2 regions of the Bacillus sp. 2175 genome follow, and region 2 is predicted to be linked to the other one. Evidence: riboswitches for the same ligand, from Rfam matches in the RefSeq annotation. Region 2 holds a riboswitch; the other holds the start of a gene.
What was found. A riboswitch is a leader RNA that binds a small molecule or an ion and turns the genes downstream of it on or off. The one in region 2 is predicted to bind S-adenosylmethionine.
Positions count from the first base shown of each region.

Region 1 (11,115 bases), 2.6 Mb from region 2:
CTATTTCAGCACTTGCATTCGGAATTATCGTTGTAAATGCAATTCGCTCTAAAGGTGTGAATGATCGTAAGTCCATTGCCATCGCCACAGCAAAAGCAGGGCTTATTGCCTCTACAGGGCTCGTACTTGTATACGGTGCACTCGGCTGGCTTGGGGCAACTAGCGTCTCGCTCGGATATGCAAAAAATGGCGGACAGCTACTTACTGTTATCGTACAACAATTATTCGGTCCATACGGTTTGCTCCTATTATCTCTTATCGTTACACTCGCTTGTTTAACGACATGCGTTGGACTCGTATCTGCGTGCAGCCAATATTTTTCAACATTATTGACTACATTTTCATACAAAACGTTCGCGAGTATCATTTGCGCATTAGGATTACTAGTTGCCAACTTAGGTTTAACGAAAATTATCGCAATCTCTGTTCCAATTCTACTTGTTGTGTATCCAATTGCGATTGTACTCGTACTACTATCATTGCTTCATAAATACTTCGGTGGATATCGCTCTGTTTATGTAGGTGCTTTAATTGGAGCAGCTGTAGTGAGCGTATTTGATGGATTAAAACAAGGTGGTATTTCAGTTTCATTTATCACACCATATTTTGAATTTATCCCTTTATATAATGAAGGAATCGGTTGGCTAATACCAGCATTAGCAGGAGCTCTTATTGGTCTTGCAATGGCTAAGTTAAGCGGTACGAAAAAAGTTCCATTAGTAACCGAATCTCACGAAGTAAAAGCCTCCTAAAAAAACTCCCAAAAGGGAGTTTTTTTACATTTGATACGCAGTATGATTAAAACTGCTTATTTTATAAGCCTTCGTATAATATTCAATATTCGTATCAACTGTTTCTACCTTGACAACATCATAGTGCTCTTCTTGCTTTACTAAAAATAAATAGTATTCCTCTGTTGCCTCAATAATCGCAATTTTATCTGTTTCAACATTATATTGTTCACAAAGCGCTTGTAATGCGTTCACATAATCCCCTAATTTTTTAGACTTATCCATTCCGAATATAGTTTGAACTAACATATACATTCTCCCCTTTATATGTACTGTTAACACCTCAATGATAACGCTTACATTATTTATCGTCAATAAAAACATTCAATTGTTTTAACACCAAATCTATATTGTATCGAGCCAATAATCAGCGAGGAATTCCCCGCCAATTAAAGTTTCACTTTATCCCGCATTAACTGCCCGTAAAAGCCCGATTGGTGAGGGCTGATAATCAGTGGGAGAGGAACAACCTCCCACTGATTAAAGTTTCACTTTATCACTTCGTTAATTGATGCCTAAATGCATAAATAACCGCCTGAGTACGGTCACTTACATTCAATTTATTTAATATATTACTCACATGTGTCTTTACCGTTTTCAGTGCAATAAATAACTCGTCCGCAATCTCTTGATTACTTTTTCCCTCTGCAATTAATAACAAAATCTCAAACTCTCTTTCCGTTAAATCATCATGCAAAGGTTGCTCTTTCTTTTGACGCATACGGGACATCATTTTCCCGGTAACTTTCGGCTCTAATACTGTTTCTCCATCATAAGTAGCTCGTACAGCATCAGCAATATCACTTGCTCTTGATGTTTTTAATAAGTAGCTGGTCGCCCCAGCCTCAATAACAGGATACAATTTTTCGTCATCTAAAAAGCTTGTTACAACTACAATTTTTGCTTCTGGCCATTCTTGAATAATAGCGCGTGTTGCTTCGACACCGTCCATCTCATCCATAACAAGGTCCATTAAAATAATATCCGGCCTTAATTGCAATGCTAATTGTGATCCTTTTCTTCCATTCTCAGCTTCCCCTACTACTTCAATATCTGGCTGTGTAGATAAATATGCCGATACACCCATACGAACCATTTCATGATCATCGACAAGCAATACTTTTATCATACTTCTCCCCCTCTCTCAATCATAATCGGTACTTTTACTTCTATTTGTGTACCTTTGGCCGGGAAACTAAGTACCTTAAGTGTCCCACCAATTTCATGAACACGCTCTTGCATCGATCTTAGGCCATATGAACCAGCCTTATTAACCCCTACTTCAAACCCAACGCCGTCATCAATGATTTTTAAAATCGCATATTGATCAATTTTTCGAAGGCGCACTTCTGTTTTCTTTGCCTTCGCGTGTCGCAACGTGTTTGATAGCGCCTCTTGCACAATACGGAATAAATGATCTTCTACACCTTTTTTTAATTCTATTGGCTCAATAAGCCATTCAATTTTCATATGTTGTTTTCGCGATAATTCCGTTAATAATTCCTCTATACCTTCTGTCAGTTTCTTACCTTCCAATTGTACAGGACGTAAATGAAGGAGCAATGCTCTCATTTCTGATTGAGCATTTACAACCATATTTTCAACAAGTTGCAATTGTTTTTTTGTCACATCTGGAAATTCAGTTATTTGTTCATTAATCGCTGACATCATCATCGACATTGCGAAAAGCTGCTGACTTACTGAATCATGCAACTCCCTTGCTAAACGATGCCTTTCTTGAGAAATCGCTTCTTGTCTCATCTCTTCATTCCAATGAGCTCGTTCATTCGTTACTTTTTGAAAGAGTCCAGCTTGCTCCTCTAATCGACGAGCCAGAACGATTACTTTTCGTTCCACTTCATGAAATTCATCATCTGCAGTAAACGAAACATCGCTCGGAAAATTCCCTCGCTCTACTTCAAATAGAAACGTATTTAATCCTTGTATACGCTGCTCTATATAGTAACCGATTGCATATCCTACAATTCCCCCGATAAGTAAACTTGTAGTCATAATAAACAAGCCAATTGGAACAGAAGCGATGGATTCCTTCCATAATAAATCATACACTTGTTGCTCGCTTTTCCATACATATACAATTGTACAAATGAGTGCGATACTAACAGAGGACAACATAGAATAACGAATATACATCCACGAAATATTTTTTTGTTTCTTCATTATACTTTCCTCACTTCCGTGTCGCCTACGACAAGCGAAGAAATAATTTTAATACGTCGAGGAGCCTCTTTATACTGCTCTGTTCTAAATGTAACATTGCGGTTAAACCCTGTCTCTTCATAACCTGGCAAGAGCACACGCCCGACAATAACAGAATGATTTAAAGAAAGTTCAATATCATATGGCACATATAAACGAATATTACCAACGACACCTCGAATAACAATTACCGTTTCCCCTTCTGGAATCATAGCAGTTGTTAAATCTATTTCCACATCACAAGCACCATATTGAACATTAATATCCTCAAGTTCATAAATATGATCCATCATTCGCACATTGCCTACAAACATATTTTTTAAATATGGTTCTGTACGATATATTTGCTTCTCTTCGTCTATCATCCCTTTTTCTTTAATTTCAACCTTCATTGCTTTTTGCTGATGCCCTTGTTGAATCAATTGATAACCAATTAAAGCTAAACAAGCAAATACGACAAGAACAAATGCTGCTGATGAAAATAAGAAGAATAAAAATACGATACCACCAACAAATAAAAATACATTTCCCCGTACATAACGATTCTTTTTACGATAATGCCTTCCAAACATAAGCATAATAAATGCAAAAATGAGACCACCTGGTTCAAAATGTCCAAGTATCATATCAAGAAAAAGACCGAACCCAAATATGATGAGGAGCATCCCCATTAATTGTGTCTTTGAAAAATGTTTCTTCATTTCAGCTCCCCCCTTCTTGTCACATATACATAGAAGAAAAGGCATTGCTTTCCAACACCTTTTCTCCTATCACTATATCATAAGCCTGTTTTATAATATACTACTATTATTTTGTTAACTCTTTCGTTAACGATACATCATTCTTTTCTTTCATTTCACGCTCAAGTTTTGCAATTTTCATATCAAATGTGTCACGCTCATGCTCTTCATTCATACGAGTTTCTAAGTCACGAATATGATCTTCAATCTCTTCAAATCGTAAGAATGGATTATTTTCATCCATTTTATGCATCGCAGTATTCATACGACGATTTGCATGTGCCATATTTTCACGTGCCATTAGTTCCATACGCTTTGCGTGCATTTCTTTTAATTTATTTTTCATTTCAGAAAGACGACGCTCTAACTCATCAATTTGCTCTACAACACCTGCATACATTTCTTCTAATCGAGTTACTTGCCCTTCATAATAAGCTACCTCTTCTAACGCACGTTCGTGCAATTGTAATTCACCTGCTTCTTGAGCAATGATAGCTTGCTTTGATCTTTTATTAACGAAATAACGTGCTTGCTCAAGCTCACGAGCAAAGTTAGATTTTAATGTTTTATGACGCTCAATTAACTTCTCAATTTTTGTTATTTCACGCTCACTATCACGTAAATATTGGTTTAACATCGCAATTGGATTTTTTCTTTCCTTCTCATCTAACACGTTATGAAAATCAGCTAAAATTGCATCGCGTACACGTCCGAATAAAGATTGTTTCATTATAAATCTTCCTCTCTTCTACTTTAATTATAATTTGATTTATTGTTTTAGTTTTTCATTAATTTGTTCCACTCATCTTCAAAGTTGCTATATGATTTAGAACTTTCTGGAGCAGATTCAACAACTACATCTTTTTCTTTTTTCCACTCACGGTATCCGTAGTATAAAACCACTAAAGCAGCGATACCGATTAATGCTGGCGAATGAGAAAGTGCAATGGATAAACCGATTAAACCAACAATACCCCAAGCTAACTTTCCAAAAAATGATTTAGCTCGCACAAATGATTTATAGCTCCAATATACAACTCCTGCTCCGATTGCGAATCCTACAATACCAGCAAGACTACCAAGAGCAATTAAAGCCAAAATACCGGCTGCGATAAACGCTAGAAATTGTTTCATCTTGTGCTTGCCTCCCTTCGATTTGATACTCTTATCTTAACTATTTTTTCATCTTTCCATAACGAGCTTAAGAACCGTTTTTAACTCAGACTTAAGACCGAGTCATATTCAGCCCTTTACGCAAAAAAAAAGTGCAGAGTCTATTCTCTGCACTTTTTTTAATTACTAACATTCATATTAAATTAAGCAGTTTTATGATACTCTTTTTTCTTAGCTACTTTCGAAAACCTTGGAAACCCAATTAAAATAGAAACAATCCCACATACTCCAACTAAAATTGGATAAAACGCATACGGTAACAATTCAACTGGAGATAACGCTGCAAATCCTGCTGCCGTTAACATTTGGGCACCGTACGGAATTAATCCTTGCACACAACATGAGAAAAGATCTAATACACTCGCTGATTTACGAGGGTCTATTTCATATTGATCTGCAATATTTTTTGCAAGCGGGCCTGTAAAAATAATTGAAATCGTATTATTCGCTGTACACATATTCGTCATACTCACTAAACCAGCAATACCAAATTCCGCTCCTTTTTTCGAACGAATATTACGTGTTAATACATTCATTAAATATTGAATACCACCATTATATTGGATTAATTCAACCATACCGCCAATTAATATAGCAAGTAATACTAACTCCATCATACCGCCCATTCCAGTCGTTACACTTTTAAAGAAACTTTCTAACGTGTAACTTCCATCTATAAGACCGATAACACCAGATAGTACAGTTCCACCAGTTAATACAATAAGTACATTCCAGCCAAGTAGCGCTGTAATTAGTACTCCTGCGTACGGTAAAATCTTTATCCAATCAAAGCTATGTGCTTTAATCTGCGTGTCACTCCCTGAAGTAACTATTACTAATAGTACAATTGTAATAATAGCCGCTGGTAACACAATTAAAAAGTTCGTTTTAAACTTATCTTTCATTTCTGTTCCTTGTGAACGAACAGCTGCGATTGTTGTATCTGAAATAAATGATAAATTATCACCAAACATCGCTCCGCCAACAACAGTAGCCATTGCAAGCGCAATTGAGATATCAGTTTGACCACTAATACCTACAGCAATCGGCGCTAATGCTGCAATTGTTCCCATTGAAGTTCCCATCGCTAATGAAATAAATGCACCAATAACAAAGATTCCAGCTACGATAAATCCTGGCGGTAAAATAGTTAATGCTAAATTAACAGTTGAGTCTACTCCGCCCATTCCTTTAGCAGTTTCAGAAAATGCACCTGCAAGCACAAAAATTAATACCATAATCATAATATCCGGATTTCCTGCACCTTTAGCGAACCGCTCTACTTTCACATTAAAACTTTCTTTACGATTCATCATTAAAGCGACTCCTACAGCAATTGAGATCGCTACAAGTATCGGCAATTTATAGAAATCACCTGTAATAATTCCAGAACCAATAAATAGCGCCAAAAATATCCCAAGTGGTAATAAAGCTAAACCATTTCCTCTCGTTTCTTTCAAAGTATCATCTCTCCCTAGTTTCAACCTTTTTCTAATGAATAACAAAAGACCTCTTCCGATGAGAAGAGGTCTTATACATCTATAAGAAACACTCTTCTCATCTTTCAAGCACACGCTTGCTGGATTTGGCACAGCACTCTGAAATCGAGTCCGCTGCCGAGGCATCGTAGGGCCAGTCCCTCCGCCTCTCTTTATAAGAAGGTTTCATATTTATTTTTTAATAATAATTTCTTTCCTAACTTTACTCGCTTACAAAACAAAAGTCAATTATTTTTTGTATAGATTTTTTTGGTAATTATACAAAAATTCGAATACAACAATCATTTTAACTTTTCTATTTCTTCTTTCAACATTGAAATCCAATAAAATTCATTATTTTTTATTGCTGCTAATATCCATTTCGTAGTGTACCAAGCTAACTCATACTCTTCCTTCGTGACATCGACACTTTTATAAGCATCCTCTAGCTCCTCTTCATCTAATACATACACCTTACCGCTAGGTAATAATACTACATCTAAATATAAATCATCAAAATACGGTAAACCACGATCGTCTATTTTATATTCTTTCGCCACATCGATATAATATTGCACTAATTTTTTCTGATCATCTAACATAGCGGTAATCGCAAAGTTTTTCCCTTCTATAAAATATTGAACCCACGTATACTGATCCGCTGCAATACAAAGTTCTTCACCATCATATTCTTTACAACTAGGCTCTCTCACCTTTTTTATATCCAGTATTCCGAGCATTCCCTCTTCCACTTGCTTAACCGTATAACTCTTTTCTATTAGCCTCTTCCACGAAGAACCGTCACCATATTTACGTTTCATTATGTCTGCTCCTCTTCTATATACAGAAAAGCTCCCACATATTATGTGAGAGCTTGTTCATATTATAATTAAGCCGCTTGACCCTTTTCAGAAATCTCTTTTAAATAAGCTTGTCCTTTTTCAGCGTCATATTGACCTTCCCACTTAGACATAACTACAGCTGCTAAAGAGTTTCCTACAACGTTAACTGCTGTACGAGCCATATCTAAAATACGGTCAATACCAGCAATGAACGCTAAGCCTTCAGGTGGAATACCTACTGTACCAAGTGTCGCTAATAATACAACGAATGATACGCCCGGTACACCTGCGATACCTTTTGATGTAACCATTAATACAAGCAATAATGTAATTTGTTGTGTAATAGATAAATCAATACCGTACATTTGCGCTAAGAAAATAGCCGCAATTGCTTGATATAAAGTTGATCCATCTAAGTTAAATGAATAACCTGTCGGAATAACGAAAGATGTAATTGCTTTCGGACAACCGAATTTCTCCATTTTCTCCATGATTTTTGGTAAAACTGTTTCTGAGCTTGCTGTAGAATACGCTAAGATCAGCTCGTCTTTTAAAATCTTAAAGAATTGGAAAATGTTAATTCCAAATATTTTCGCTGTAAGGCCTAAGACAACTACGACGAAGAAGATCATTGCCCCATATACGACAATTAGTAATTTCCCTAATGGAATTAATGAAGCAAGACCAAATGTAGAAACTGTAACACCAATTAGTGCAAACACACCAAATGGTGCAAATTTCATAACTTGGTTTGTTACGTAAAACATTGCGTCAGCTACACCTTGGAAAAATTGAAGAACTGGTCTTCCTCTTTCACCAATTGCTGCTACACCTAAACCAAATAGTACAGAGAAGAAGATAATAGCAAGCATATCTCCGTCAGCTAACGACTTCATAATGTTCGTTGGAACAATATTTACAAATGTATCTGCAAATGAATGACTTTGTACTTGCTCTGTCGTATGTGTATATTTCGAAATATCTGTCTTTGTTAACTGCTCCATATTTACGCCTTTTCCTGGTTGGAAAATATTCGCTATTAATAGACCAACAATAATTGCAATTGTTGTAATAATTTCAAAGTAAAGAATTGTTTTTCCGCCTAGTCGACCTAGTTTTTTAACATCGCCAACACCAGCAACCCCAACAACAATACTTGCTACAACAATCGGTACAACAATCATTTTAATTAATCGGATGAAAATATCACCAATTGGTTGTAAGTACTTCACAACAGCTGGATTATCAAAGAAAATCGCCCCAACCGCAATACCAAGCGCAAGCCCTATTAATATTTGCCATGCAAGTCCTATTCTTTTCATATTTGTTGTAACCCCCTCTTCGATGTGTCACTCTATCTCTCATTCTATCTCTATAAAACTAAGAAATTAAGAGTATTACATATTATTCGACAATTCACTACATTTTGTCCCTGTTAAAAATCATAAATCAAAAATTTAAATCTGACAACAAAATAACTTTGCCCGAACACAAATAATTTTCTTGACAAAAAGCAGACCCATGTCAGAAAACCTAACATGAGAACGATTCCTCACTAGTGTTTTATTAGCTTTCCAAGTAATATTTCACCTCATAAAAACGATTACTTTCCTTCTTCATTTTACAGATTAATTCCAAAATATACCTTTGTTACACATATGAATAAAATGTATGTACTATGACAATTACAGTTGAAAAATGATAAATTCCGACAAAACTTAGCAATTTTATAAAGTTTTCTTTACATTATGATTACAACGATAGACACTCTTCTTCTTATGATATATAACATTCATAGAGAAAGGAGTCAGACAACTATGAAAAAGAAATTTGCAGCGTTTAGTGTTTTAGCAGCAGGAACGATTTTTGCTTCCCCGTTACTTTCACCCGTATACGCTGAAACAAATCAAGATAAATTATCTAACATTCAATCTGAATTAGAAGGCAAACAAAGTGACTTACAAAATAAATCAGTCGAGAAAGAACAAATAGAAAAAGAAATTCAAGAATTACAGAAGAAAATTGATGAATTAACTACTTCTATTAATAAAAACGAAGCTGAATTAAACGATACAAAAAAAGAAATTAGCAAAACTCAACAAGTAATTGCTGACAAAAAGAAACATATAGAACAATTACAAACAAACATAGATACACGTCAGGAAGTTATTAAACAACGATTACAATCTATGCAAGAAAAACCTCGTACAAATATCATTACAGAGGTACTAACAAATTCTTCAAATATTGCCGATCTTGTTGATAATATGTACTCCGTAAGTTTAATATTAAACAACGATACAGATATTGTAAAAAAACAAACATCTGATCAAAATGCTGTAACGTCAGAAAAAGAGGCTGTTGAGAAAAAAGAACAACAACTGAAAGAATCTGAGCAAAAACTAGAACAAAAACAGCAAGAATTACAAAATAACCAACAACAGCAACAAACTCTTATTAACGATCTACATACGAAAGTAGCAAAAGTAGATTCAGAGATTGAAGGATTAGAAGAATCCAAAGGCATTTTAGAAAATCAACGTCAAGCTGTTCAAAAAGCAATTGAAGAAGAAAAACGGGCCGAAGAAGCTCGCCAGGCAGAAGAGGCTCGCAAACAACAAGCTACTAAATCTGCTCAAGCAACTCAAGCGGCCCCAACACCACATGATACAAACATCGGTGGCTTTATCAAACCAGCAGCTGGATCAAAAACTTCCGGATTTGGTGTACGTTCTTTAGATAACCATAAAGGAATTGACATCGCTGCTTCGGGAACGGTTCCAATTATCGCCGCTGCAGATGGCGTTGTTATTCGTTCAGAATTATCATCTAGTTACGGAAACGTAGTGTATTTATCTCACCGTATAAACGGAAAAACATATACGACAGTATATGCTCATATGAATAGCCGTTCTGTATCGAATGGACAAACTGTAAAACAAGGCGATCAGCTTGGATTTATGGGAAACACGGGCCAATCATACGGACAACATTTACACTTCGAACTTCATCTTGGAGAATGGAATGTCGGCAAGACAAACGCAGTTGACCCATCTCCTTATATCGGATTATAAAAAACCTCGGTGCCTACCGAGGTTTTTTATTTACACTTCACACAATATAGGCATTCTACATAGACTATAACTAAATGCCTATAGTTTACGGGGTGATCAATATGAATACGCAATTACAACAAAAAATAGAAGAAGCTAGAGAGACGTATATTGGCCGGATATTTACATTTGGCGGCTCAGTATTATTTTTAATCGGTTCATTCCTTGCAGTCACTACAGCCTATAAAGCATATAATCGTTTATTACACTCATCAACATCCACATAAAAAAAGACGGGAGATCCCCGCCTTTTTTTATGCAAACATTTTAAATACACCTATCGCATTTAAAAATACAATTATTACAGTTACCGGAATAACATAACGAAGTAAGAAGAACCAAATGTTAAATAACGTTTTCCCCTTCGTTTCCGTCACTTCTAATTCTTTCATCAATAACTCTTTACTCATTTTATTTGGTACAAATAATGAAATAGCTAGTACTCCTAACGGCAGCAATACGTTACTTACCGAAAAGTCAACTAAATCAAAGAATGTTTTCCCGAATATTTTCACGTCACTCATAATCCCAAATGATAAAGCTGATGGAATACCGACTGCAAAAATAAGAATACCGATTAATAATGATGCTGACGGACGCTTCTTCTCATTACCTTTCGCAACAGATGCTACTACAATTTCAAGCATTGAAATTGCTGATGTTAAAGTCGCAAAGAAGAATAAAATTAAAAACATAATAAAGAAAAATTGACCAAATGGTATTTTTGCAAATACTGCTGGAAGGACGATAAACAGTAA
Region 1 is NZ_CM173819.1:1,209,427-1,220,541, reverse strand. It holds gene brnQ3 (branched-chain amino acid transport system II carrier protein BrnQ3) at 1-752, shown strand, start outside; gene ACXKY9_RS06645 (DUF3922 domain-containing protein) at 777-1,115, opposite strand; gene ACXKY9_RS06640 (response regulator) at 1,288-1,920, opposite strand; gene ACXKY9_RS06635 (sensor histidine kinase) at 1,917-2,972, opposite strand; gene liaF (cell wall-active antibiotics response protein LiaF) at 2,972-3,712, opposite strand; gene ACXKY9_RS06625 (PspA/IM30 family protein) at 3,819-4,481, opposite strand; gene ACXKY9_RS06620 (lmo0954 family membrane protein) at 4,529-4,885, opposite strand; gene ACXKY9_RS06615 (Na+/H+ antiporter NhaC family protein) at 5,068-6,384, opposite strand; SAM riboswitch class I at 6,479-6,584, opposite strand; gene ACXKY9_RS06610 (ribonuclease FAU-1 family protein) at 6,705-7,223, opposite strand; gene gltP (glutamate/aspartate:proton symporter GltP) at 7,292-8,566, opposite strand; gene ACXKY9_RS06600 (murein hydrolase activator EnvC family protein) at 9,062-10,318, shown strand; gene ACXKY9_RS06595 (hypothetical protein) at 10,420-10,584, shown strand; gene ACXKY9_RS06590 (sodium-dependent transporter) at 10,612-11,115, opposite strand, start outside.
Region 1: another riboswitch for S-adenosylmethionine. It lies ahead of ACXKY9_RS06615 (Na+/H+ antiporter NhaC family protein); the one in region 2 lies ahead of mtnK (S-methyl-5-thioribose kinase).

Region 2 (11,060 bases):
ATCTTTTGATGCAGTAGCACCGGTAGGATTATTTGGATAGTTTAAAAACATTAATTTTGCACGCTCTGCAATAGAGTCATCAATGTTTGTATAATCTGGTAAAAAGTTATTTTCTGCAATAAGCGGCATTGTTTCAAAGTGTGCTTTTGCTAAAGCAACCCCGGATAAATAATCTGGATAACCTGGATCCGGAACGAGAATCGTATCACCAGGATTTGTAAAACAAATCGGTAATTCTACTAGTCCAGCCTTCCCGCCAAACAAAATAGCAACTTCAGTTTTTGGGTTTAATTCGACGCCGTATTCACGTTTATAGAATGTAGCCACGGCTTCCTTTAAGCTTTCATGTCCGCGAAATGGCGGATATTTATGATGAATGGTCTTTTCGGCAGCATCTTGTAAAGCTTTTACGATATGCTGCGGTGTTGGTTGATCTGGATTACCTTGACCTAGATTAATAACATCGTGACCAGCTGCAACGACTTTGTTAACTTTTGCAACAAGTGAAGCGAAAAATTGTGTTGGCAATGATGTTACTATCTCAGAAGGTTGAAATAATTTCATACTTTCCACCTCTTTTGAAAGTTGTTACAATTCTAGTGACAAATGATATAATCTTTCCAGTATTTTGTAAAGAAAAAAATAAGAATGGGGCTGAAAAAATGAAAGTCGCATGTATTCAAATGGATATTGTTTTTGGAGATGTAGAAAAAAATATTGAGAATGCTAAAAATAAAATAAGCGAAGCTATGAAGGAAAGGCCAGATGTTATCGTCTTACCAGAACTATGGACAACAGGATATGATTTAACGAGACTTTCTGAAATTGCAGATAGGGATGGAGTGGAAACGAAAGAAAAGTTAATAGAATGGGCGAAGCAATATGATATACATATTGTTGGTGGTTCTATAGCAAAGCAAACAGAGCAAGGCGTTACAAATACGATGTATGTTGTAAATAATGAAGGACAGCTAGTCAACGAATATAGTAAAGTACATTTATTTCAGCTTATGGATGAACATAAATATTTAATAGCCGGTAATGGTACGGGCGAATTTAAGCTAGATGATGTCGAATGCGCTGGAACAATTTGTTATGATATTCGTTTTCCAGAGTGGATGCGTGTCCATACTGCTAAAGGGGCAAAAGTATTATTTGTTGTAGCAGAATGGCCATTAGTTCGTTTAGCACATTGGCGTTTGCTATTGCAAGCAAGAGCAGTTGAAAATCAGTGTTATGTTGTTGCGTGTAATAGAGCAGGAAAGGATCCAAATAATGTATTTGCGGGTCATTCTTTAATTGTGGACCCTTGGGGTGAAGTTGTAGTAGAGGCGAATGAAGAGGAATCAATTTTATTTGGAGAGCTTGAATTCGAGAAAATTAAAGAAGTACGTAAAGGAATTCCGGTTTTTGCGGATCGCCGTCCAGAATTATACAAATAAAATGTTGACAAGTGATTTTTATTCTTGGTATAGTCTTCAACATAAAGTTAAAAATTCAAAAAATTATACAACTCTTATCAAGAGCAGGTGGAGGGATTTGGCCCGATGAAGCCCAGCAACCGACCGTAATACCATTGTGAAATGGGGCGTTTATTACGCCAAAAGGCACGGTGCTAATTCCAGCAGAAAGTAAAACCTTCTGGCAGATAAGAGGGGAGAAGATAAACTTCAAACCTCTTTCTTAGTGGAAAGAGGTTTTTCTATGTTAGAAAAACCTCTGAATTTAAAAAGGGGGAGAAGACGATGGGATATTATTCATTAACAGAAATAACAGCTGTACAATATGCGAAAGATCATGGCTATTTTGAAGCGAAGGCAAATGTCGTTTGTCATGAAATTGGAGACGGAAACTTAAATTACGTGTTCAAATTAGATGATGGAGAGAAATCAATTATAATAAAACAAGCACTGCCTTATGCGAAAGTAGTTGGTGAAAGCTGGCCATTGTCTATAAAAAGAGCAACGATTGAAAGCAAGGCATTACAAATTTTTGCGCAGTATGTACCGGATTATGTTCCAGTAGTGTACAGTCATGATGAAGAGTTAGCGATAACGGTAATAGAAGACTTATCAAGACTAACAATTACAAGAAAAGGATTAATAGACGGAGAAGAATATCCGCTTTTATCCCAGCATATCGGCCGTTTTCTAGCACATGTTTTATTTTATACTTCAGATTTTGGTTTACAGTCAGAAGAGAAGAGGGTACTAGAAGGTACCTTTGTAAATCCGGACCTTTGTAAAATTACAGAGGATTTAGTGTTTACAGATCCGTTTGGACATTATGATACAAATGATTATGAGCCAGATTTACAGCTCGTGGTTGATGAACTTTGGAGTGATAAAACTTTAAAACTAAAAGTAGCACAATATAAATATAAGTTCTTAACAAGAAAAGAAACTCTTATTCATGGTGATTTACATACTGGTAGTATTTTTTCGTCACCTTCTGAAACGAAAGTGATTGATCCAGAATTTGCGACATATGGCCCATTTGGATTTGACATAGGTCAATTTATTGCAAATCTATTATTAAATGCTTTATCTAGAGAAGAAGAAAAAAGAAGTGTACTATTTTTCCATATAGAAAAGACGTGGAGTTATTTTGTAGAAACTTTTACAAAGTTATGGATTGGAGAAGGTGTAGAAGCATATACGAAAGAAAAACAATGGTTACCAATTATTTTGCAAAATATCTTTACTGATGCAGTTGGATTTGCCGGATGTGAACTGATTCGTAGAACAATTGGTTTAGCTCATGTAGCAGATTTAGATGAAATAGAAAATAAAGAAACAAGAATTCAAGCTAAGAAACAAGCGCTATCCTTAGGTAAAGAACTAATAAAATATGAATCTAAAAGTGCTGATATTCAACTGTTTCGAATATTATTTCAACAGACAGTTTCAGGGGGCGTAAAAGCGTGAGTACAATTGTTACTGTTCCGAGATCTGTAAGCTGGAAAGGTGATGCAATTGCGGTATTAAATCAAACGAAATTGCCGCATAGCACAGAATACAAAACATTGACGACTATTGAAGAGGTTTGGAAAAGCATCGTAATGTTAGAAGTACGAGGAGCGCCTGCAATTGGAATTGTAGCTGCATTTGGCTTGGCGCTTGCATCAAAAAAATATAACACTGTACATATTGAAGAATTTCAAAAGAAGTTTAATAGAGATTGTAATTATTTAGGAACGTCACGCCCGACAGCAGTAAATTTATTTTGGGCAATTGATCGTATGAGAGAATCTATTCGAGAGATTACTACAATAAAAGAAGCACAAAAAACATTAGAAGAAGAAGCGCTTCGCATTCAGCAGGAAGATGAAGAGGTGTGCCGAAATATTGGGGAATATGCGTTAACATGTTTTAAAGATGGCGATAATATTTTAACAATCTGTAACGCTGGAAGTATCGCAACTGCCAGATATGGAACTGCATTAGCTCCCTTTTATATTGGAAAAGAGAAAGGTGTGCGTTTACATGCATATGCGTGTGAAACGAGACCAGTTTTACAAGGTGGTCGCTTAACGACCTGGGAATTGAAGCAAGCAAATATTGATGTGACCCCATGCCCATCAACTTAAGGATAGAAACTCTACGGTTTTCCATTAATTGAAATGAACAAACTTTTAAACAGTATAATCCTCTTAAAAATGAGCATACGAAATAAACCCTAACGGGTTTCATTTTTTTCTTATGCAGCTTTCTTTTGTTTTCTCAATCCATTATACTCATAGACAACACCCATAATATCAAAGATAGTTTTCTTCTCATATCGATGGGATTTCCGGCCATTTTTCTTTAGTAGGGTAAACAGGCGGATTAAAACCTTTGTTATTATACGGGTGTTTCTCTGTATCGCTTGATATAACAGGGATAGATGATCTTGAATCATCCCAATTGCTTTATATTCGCTTAGTTCTCTTTTGTGCTTTTGCAACAGAAGTTGGCGCATCTTAAACATCGTGGAAGAACATATAAAAATGGCAATGAGTTTTCCATACACATGGCATTCTAATCGCTCTTGTTTGATAGTTTGCCAATGATGAATTTGAAATAGAGATTTCCACGTTTTAAATATGATTTCGATCTGCCAGCGGAGGGAGTAAAAATCATGGATTTGTTCCATCGGAACCACTTCCCAAGGCGTATTCGTAACATATATGTTGATACCCGTTAATCGTTTACTCTTTTCTGAAAATGTAATCCCCTTTTTACTTTCGGTATAGCTTTGTTTTTTTCTACGTTCCAGTATTTGTTCCTCTGTTAATCGGTAGATAATTACTCTTGTAAATAATCTTTGATTCTTGCCAATATACGACTCTTTTATTTCATACGTTTGTCCTGGTTTTAACGTGTGCATAATGTTCTCTAAATCAACTTGGATATACTGTGACTGTTTTTTGATTGTCCCATTTCGAAAGTATTCTGGAAATGGATTTTTCGTATAGACGGTATGGTTTAACTTAAGTCTTGATATATAGCACACGCCACGTTGATCCATTTGATCTAAGTCTTCCAATGAAAAATATCCTAAATCACGAATACACAGATCACCCGGCCGTAAGGTATCTAAGCAATCTGTTCCAAATGTTTTATCATTATTTTTTCCAGGACCTACCTGGAAGTTTAAAAACTGTCCGCTGTGTAAGTCATATTCTAATTGAATCTTGATACCTGCAGTTTGTGCACAACCACCTGACCCAGGATATACATGTGCTAAATGTTTCGGTACTTGGAAAATCGTCGCATCTAAAATACGGATTCGTTGAAAATACGTGAGTGCTGCACTTGAAATGGCTGATGTTTTACAAAGTTTACTTTTCCATAATGCAGAAAAAATATATTTCAAAAATTCAACCGCTTTTTTATCAAAGCGTTTATTGAGTCCTTCTGGACTCATAAGAGTGCCTGTGGCGGCGTGTAATTGACTGCATAGTCGAACGAGAGAATCACTCGCTGTACGTTGACTGACCCAGATACATATGGTAGCTAATTCATTTCCTGAAAACTTTCGTTTTCTTTTTACAAAACCTAATTCTTTAGCGAGTTCTTCCAAAAGAGAAGGGGTTAAATGACGATACAGCTCTTCAGAAAATAGTTGTAATTCATCTTGAATTGAAAGATTCATAAAAAATGTCATCCTTTCTAGCTAGCTTTTTAGAAAGAATAACGTTTTTTGACACTTGGGGGTAGTGCAAATTCTTAAGTTGATGGGCATGTGATGTGACCCTTATTACAGATAATACTGCAGCTCATGCTATTCAAACGAAAGAAATAAATGCAATTATTGTAGGGGCGGATCGAATTGTCGCAAATGGAGATACGGCAAATAAAATAGGGACAATGAATTTAGCTATTTTAGCAAAGCACTTTAATATCCCATTTTACGTTGCTGCTCCACTGTCAACATTTGATGTTACGAAAGAAACTGGAGCTGAAATTATTATTGAAGAAAGAGATGAAACAGAAGTTACGAAAATCTTTGGAAAACAAGTAGCACCAATTGGAACGGATGTTTATAATCCAGCATTTGACATAACGCCGAATGAATTAATTACAGGAATTATTACTGAGAAAGGTATTATACGCGGGGACTATAAACGAGAAATTGCATCATTATTTGAAAAACAAGCTAATACATATTTTACTGAAGAACAAGAATAATGGATTTTAGGGCTAACTCTAGCCACGAAGGCATGTTGTTAAACAATTATATGATAATAAAAAAGGTGGGGAATCCACTCCTTTTATCACGACATGTTTTTTATTAACACAATTAGCGATTAAAACCATGAAAATAGGTGTATCAAGCAAAGTGTTGATACACCTATTTTTTATAGCCTCTATTACTACTTTTATTCAAAACATATTTTGAAATGTATTGAGCCAATAATATAACAATACACTATATTTTATTTATGCACGTCTCTTTTGAAATGCATTTGTTCCATTTTCGATTATCATTTGTAGTACTGTTTTCCATACACTATGATTAGGATTTGGTTCTTTTCCTTTGCCCATCAATTTAAATTGATGTTCATACCAAGTAAGCTCTAACATAGAAGATATTTTTTTATCTAGCTTTTTCACACCTGTTCGAATTGGCTTGATCGTAACTGTGTAATAATTGCCATGAATAATCTGGTTTGGAAAATCAGGGTTTAATGCAAATAGCTTTCCAACGCCAACCATGTCTACAGCTCCACTTTCAATTGCCTCATTCATACCTTCTTCGGAACGGAAACCGCCTGTTACGACCAGTACCGCTTGTACGAGTGTTCGAGCCTTTTGAGCATAATCTAAAAAATATGCTTCACGTTTTTTTGTACTTTCACGTACTCCCTCAAACATTTTAGGATTTTCATAATTCCCACCAGAAATTTCAATTAAATCCATACCCAAATCGTCCATTTTTTTTAGTACTTTCATCGATTCTTCCTCGGTGAAACCACCACGCTGAAAGTCAGCAGAATTTAGTTTTAACCCGATTGGGAATTTCTCACCGACTTGTTTACGAATTTCATAATAGGTTTCAATTAAAAATTTCATACGCCCATTTAAATCTCCTCCCCATTCATCTTGGCGCTGATTATGATGAGGGGATAAAAATTGATTGATTAAATAACCATGGGCTGCATGGATTTGAACACCAGTAAAACCAGCCTTTTTGGCAATACGAGCGGCATTGCCAAATCGTTTGATTAACTGCCAAATTTCATCTGATGTTAATTCTCTTGGTTTATTGAAGAAATCTTTAATATCACCAGTAAGTGGAATGGCGCTTGGAGCAACCGGATTTTTAGATAATGTTTTCGGAGATTGTTTACCGGGATGATTGATTTGCATCCAAAGCTGTGTCCCATTTTGCGTCCCAGATTTTGCCCATCTTTTTAAGATATCTAAATCACGTTCATCTTCAATAACGACATTTCCCGGTTCGCCAAGTGCCTCACGATCAATCATGACATTTCCAGTCATGAGTAAACCAGCCCCACCTTGTGCCCAACGACCATATAGTTTTACTAGTTCTTCTGTTGGATTATTGCTTTTTGTTGCCATTGTTTCACTCATCGCAGCTTTATAAAAGCGGTTTTTCACAGTGAATGTAGTTGATCTATTCATCGTCGTATTTAAAAGAGTCTTTTTCATTTTTTCTATCCTTTCTTTATTTATTTGATGGCTCCCAATGCTCATCAATGTAATCATCCATCTGTTGAAGTAAATTTTTCACCATTTTTAAACTATTATTTTCCGGGTCAATGTAATAAAAATTCATCGTCGCAACACGTCTTACATTGACAACCTTTGCGTCTTTTAGCACTTTTATGTGATGGGAAACAGCAGGACGTGATAAATGTGTTTTACGTGTGATTTCGCCTACTCTCATTCCATCTCCACAGCCCGCTTCAATTAAGGTAACAATGATCGATTGTCGTGTGGAGTCTCCAATCGCTGTTAAGACAGTTTGGCATGCTTTAAAATCATCTGTTAATTTATTCAATTTTTGTACATTCTTCATCCACTGCATCTCCCTTCGTTTAATCGATTGAACCATTCAAATCTTATCATAATTATTTCACGAATAATCAATGGGAAAGAAAATGGAGACCATTGAATTTCATTCCCAATTTTTACAGTAAGTTTCCACAATTATTTTTAAAATTAGCTTTGCTTGAAGTAATAAGTTTTATGAATCTAATCCAAAAACAAGTGACTCTAAAAATAGGATATGCTTCCTCTTTTTATTGCCACTTGTTTTGATTGCCTATTTAAAATTCAATACAGTTACCTTTTCACGTGTCATAGACTCAAGGCTCTTACGAATACCTTGTGCACCCATACCTGAACCTTTTACACCGATGAATGGGAAGTGGTCAGGGCCGCGCTCTGTACGTCCGTTAATTTGAACAGAACCAGTTTCGATTTTATTAGCAATTGCAAATGCTTTGTTAATGTCTTTTGTGAAGACACTTGCTTGTAAGCCGAACTCTGATTTGTTAGCAATTTCAATTGCTTGCTCATCTGAAGAAACGCGGATGATTGGAAGGATTGGACCGAATGGCTCTTCCCAAGCAACTTTCATTTCTTCTTTTACGTGGTCGATTAATGTTGGGTAAATTAAGTTACGCTCACGTTTGTTACCGATAACAATCGTAGCACCTTTTTCTACAGCGTCGTCAACTAAACCTTGAACGAAGTCAGCAGACTTGTCATCGATTAATCGAACGATTGTGCTATCTTTCTCTGGAGATCCAACTGATAGTTCCGCTACTTGCGCTTTTAATAAGTCAACAAGCTCGTCTGCTACGTTTTCGTGTACAAGTACACGCTTAATAGCTGTACAACGTTGACCAGAGTAAGAGAATGCACCGCTTACGATATGGTTTGCAGCATCTTGTAAATCAGCATCTTCACGAACGATACCAGGATCTTTACCGCCAAGTTCTAATACAAGTGGAATCATTGCAGCTGTTTTCGCTAAATGCTTACCTGTGTTTGTACCACCTGTGAACGATACCATATTGATGCCTTCGTGCCCTACTAAATAGTCCCCAATTGCAGAACCGCGTCCTGTAGCTACGTTTACAAGACCTTTTGGAAGGCCAGCTTTATGAAGTGCTTCAACCATTTTAATACCGCTAATTGCACCTTGAGTTGCTGGTTTGAAAATAACAGCATTACCCATAATTAATGCTGGTGCAAGTTTTGCAGCAGATAAGTTTACCGGGTAGTTAAATGGTGCGATTGCTAATACAACACCAAGTGGTGCGCGTTGGATGATCGCAAGTTTCGATTTCGTTCCGCCAGGGAAGCTATCGCCCATCATGCTTTCTCCGTGCATATGTAAAGCTTCTTCGATTGTGTAACGAATGAAGTCAGCTGTACGAACAACTTCTTTCTTCGCATCTTTATAGCCTTTACCGACTTCTTTCATAATGATATCGGCAATTTCATCCTGCATATTTACGAGCTCATCAGCCCATTTATATAAGTATTTTGCGCGATCTTGTAGGGAAGCTTTAGCCCATGATTTTTGAGCTTCTTTTGCAGATGCAATTGCTTCATCTACTTCTCCGCAAGTAATTGCTTGTACTTGTCCAATTACTTCGTGTAAATATGGAGATGAAATTTCAATTGTTTCTCCTGAAGAGCTTTCTCTCCATTCTCCATTTACATAAAAATTATATACATTAACCACCATAATTCCTCCGCCTCTAAGTTTGGCTCTTATCAAAAAGCCCAATAATTTATCCTATGTTATTCAATTTGTTCAATTTAGTTTATAAGTAATTTTATAAAGTTAACTTTCATTGATTCATCCACAAAGATTTCTAAAACTAATATATCTATTTTCTTTTGCTTTTTCATGTGCGCACATTTCCTTTACTCTTTTGTTTAATCATTCGAACGATTGAATCATAACATGTTATTTAAAGAAAAAAACATCGGGAAAGAAAGTGGAGACCATTAAAATAAGTTCATGGGCTAAACATATACAAATTAAAAGTATTTGTGATACGATGCTTAGATAACATTACTGCAATAATCATTTGTTAAATTATTTTGTAGCAGAGGGTTATAGTAAAGACAAGCAAGGAATATATGTAATTGCAACTCAAAAGATTACATTAAAGCATAAGAGTTCAAAATATCTCTAAATAGGAGAGTAAAGACTCTTTGACAGAAACATTGGTAAAATTCTATACTAAATAAACGTCCAAGGGTTCGAATAATTAAACAGGGAGAGATATCATGAGCAAAAAAACAATAGGCATATTAAGAGAATGCACTCCTATTTTTTCAATTCTGCAGGATCTAAATCGTCAAGATATATTGGTGTTACTTTATGATGAAGGAGAAATGTCTGTAAATCAGATAGTAGACCGACTTTCTTTATCTAGACCAGCTATTTCACACCACTTGAAGCATCTTTTAAACGCAAATCTAGTTACTGTTCAAAAACGTGCTACTGAAAGGTATTATGCCCTTTCTCTTGACAACTCCATTGTATTATTAAAACAACTAATTGAATCATTAGAAACCGATAATCAATTAAAGAAATAATTAAAAAATAGTGTGCACAATGATAAAAGTAGTATTTTACAATGCTACTTTTTCTACAAAGTGAATTAAAAAATATTTATTGACAAAGATAAAAGAGTCAAATAATATTTTACTTGCAAAGCGTTCGAGTGTTCGAACATTAGAACGTAATGATTTTAGAAATTTATTTTAAACATTTTAAGGAGGAAACGAAATGAAATACAGTGAACAAAGTGCATGGCGTGAAATACAAGCTTATTTACCTAAAAAATATCACTTTACAGATAATTATCATCCAACAGAAGAATGGTGGAATTGGAAAGGACATGAGGTACATTTAGACTGTTTTCGAAATAAAAACGCACCCGTTAAAGTTATTTTATTACATGGAGTAGGTACAAACGGTAGACAGATGTCCATGATTTTAGGAGGTCCTCTTTCAAAAGACGGATTCGAAACGATTGCTATTGACATGCCTACCTATGGAGTTACAAAAGTAAAAAAAGGTTCTGTAGTAAAGTATGATGACTGGGTGGATTTAGCAAGTGATTATATCGACTATGAACAACAACGTGATGATAGACCCATTGTACTGTATGGTTTAAGTGCAGGTGGGATGGAAACTTACCACGTTGCTGCAAAAAACAAGAAAGTTAAAGGAATCATTGGTATGACATTCTTGGATCAAAAAAATCAACAAGTTCGTGACGAAACAGCTAAAAATCTCTTTATGAGTCGTGTTGGAATACCTATGGCAGGCGTTGCAAGTAACATAGGACTTGAAAACTTTAAGATGAAAATGAGTACAGCTTCTAAAATGAGTGCCTTATGTAATAATGAGAAAGTGATGGAAATATTTAATCGTGATAAAACCTCTGCTGCAAATAAAGCAAGCATGAGATTCCTAGACAGTTATGGTAATTACAAGCCAGCAATGGAACCAGAAGATTTTGATGTATGTCCTATTCTTTTAACACAACCTGAACAAGATAGATGGACACCGTTGCA
Region 2 is NZ_CM173819.1:3,808,696-3,819,755, reverse strand. It holds gene ACXKY9_RS19650 (pyridoxal phosphate-dependent aminotransferase) at 1-564, opposite strand, end outside; gene ACXKY9_RS19645 (carbon-nitrogen family hydrolase) at 579-1,442, shown strand; SAM riboswitch class I at 1,514-1,655, shown strand; gene mtnK (S-methyl-5-thioribose kinase) at 1,746-2,927, shown strand; partial or broken gene ACXKY9_RS19635 (s-methyl-5-thioribose-1-phosphate isomerase) at 2,924-3,571, shown strand; gene ACXKY9_RS19630 (IS4-like element IS231C family transposase) at 3,700-5,136, opposite strand; partial or broken gene ACXKY9_RS19625 (S-methyl-5-thioribose-1-phosphate isomerase) at 5,229-5,672, shown strand; gene ACXKY9_RS19620 (NADH:flavin oxidoreductase/NADH oxidase family protein) at 5,925-7,157, opposite strand; gene ACXKY9_RS19615 (ArsR/SmtB family transcription factor) at 7,174-7,536, opposite strand; gene gapN (NADP-dependent glyceraldehyde-3-phosphate dehydrogenase) at 7,774-9,210, opposite strand; gene ACXKY9_RS19605 (ArsR/SmtB family transcription factor) at 9,762-10,073, shown strand; gene ACXKY9_RS19600 (alpha/beta hydrolase) at 10,267-11,060, shown strand, end outside.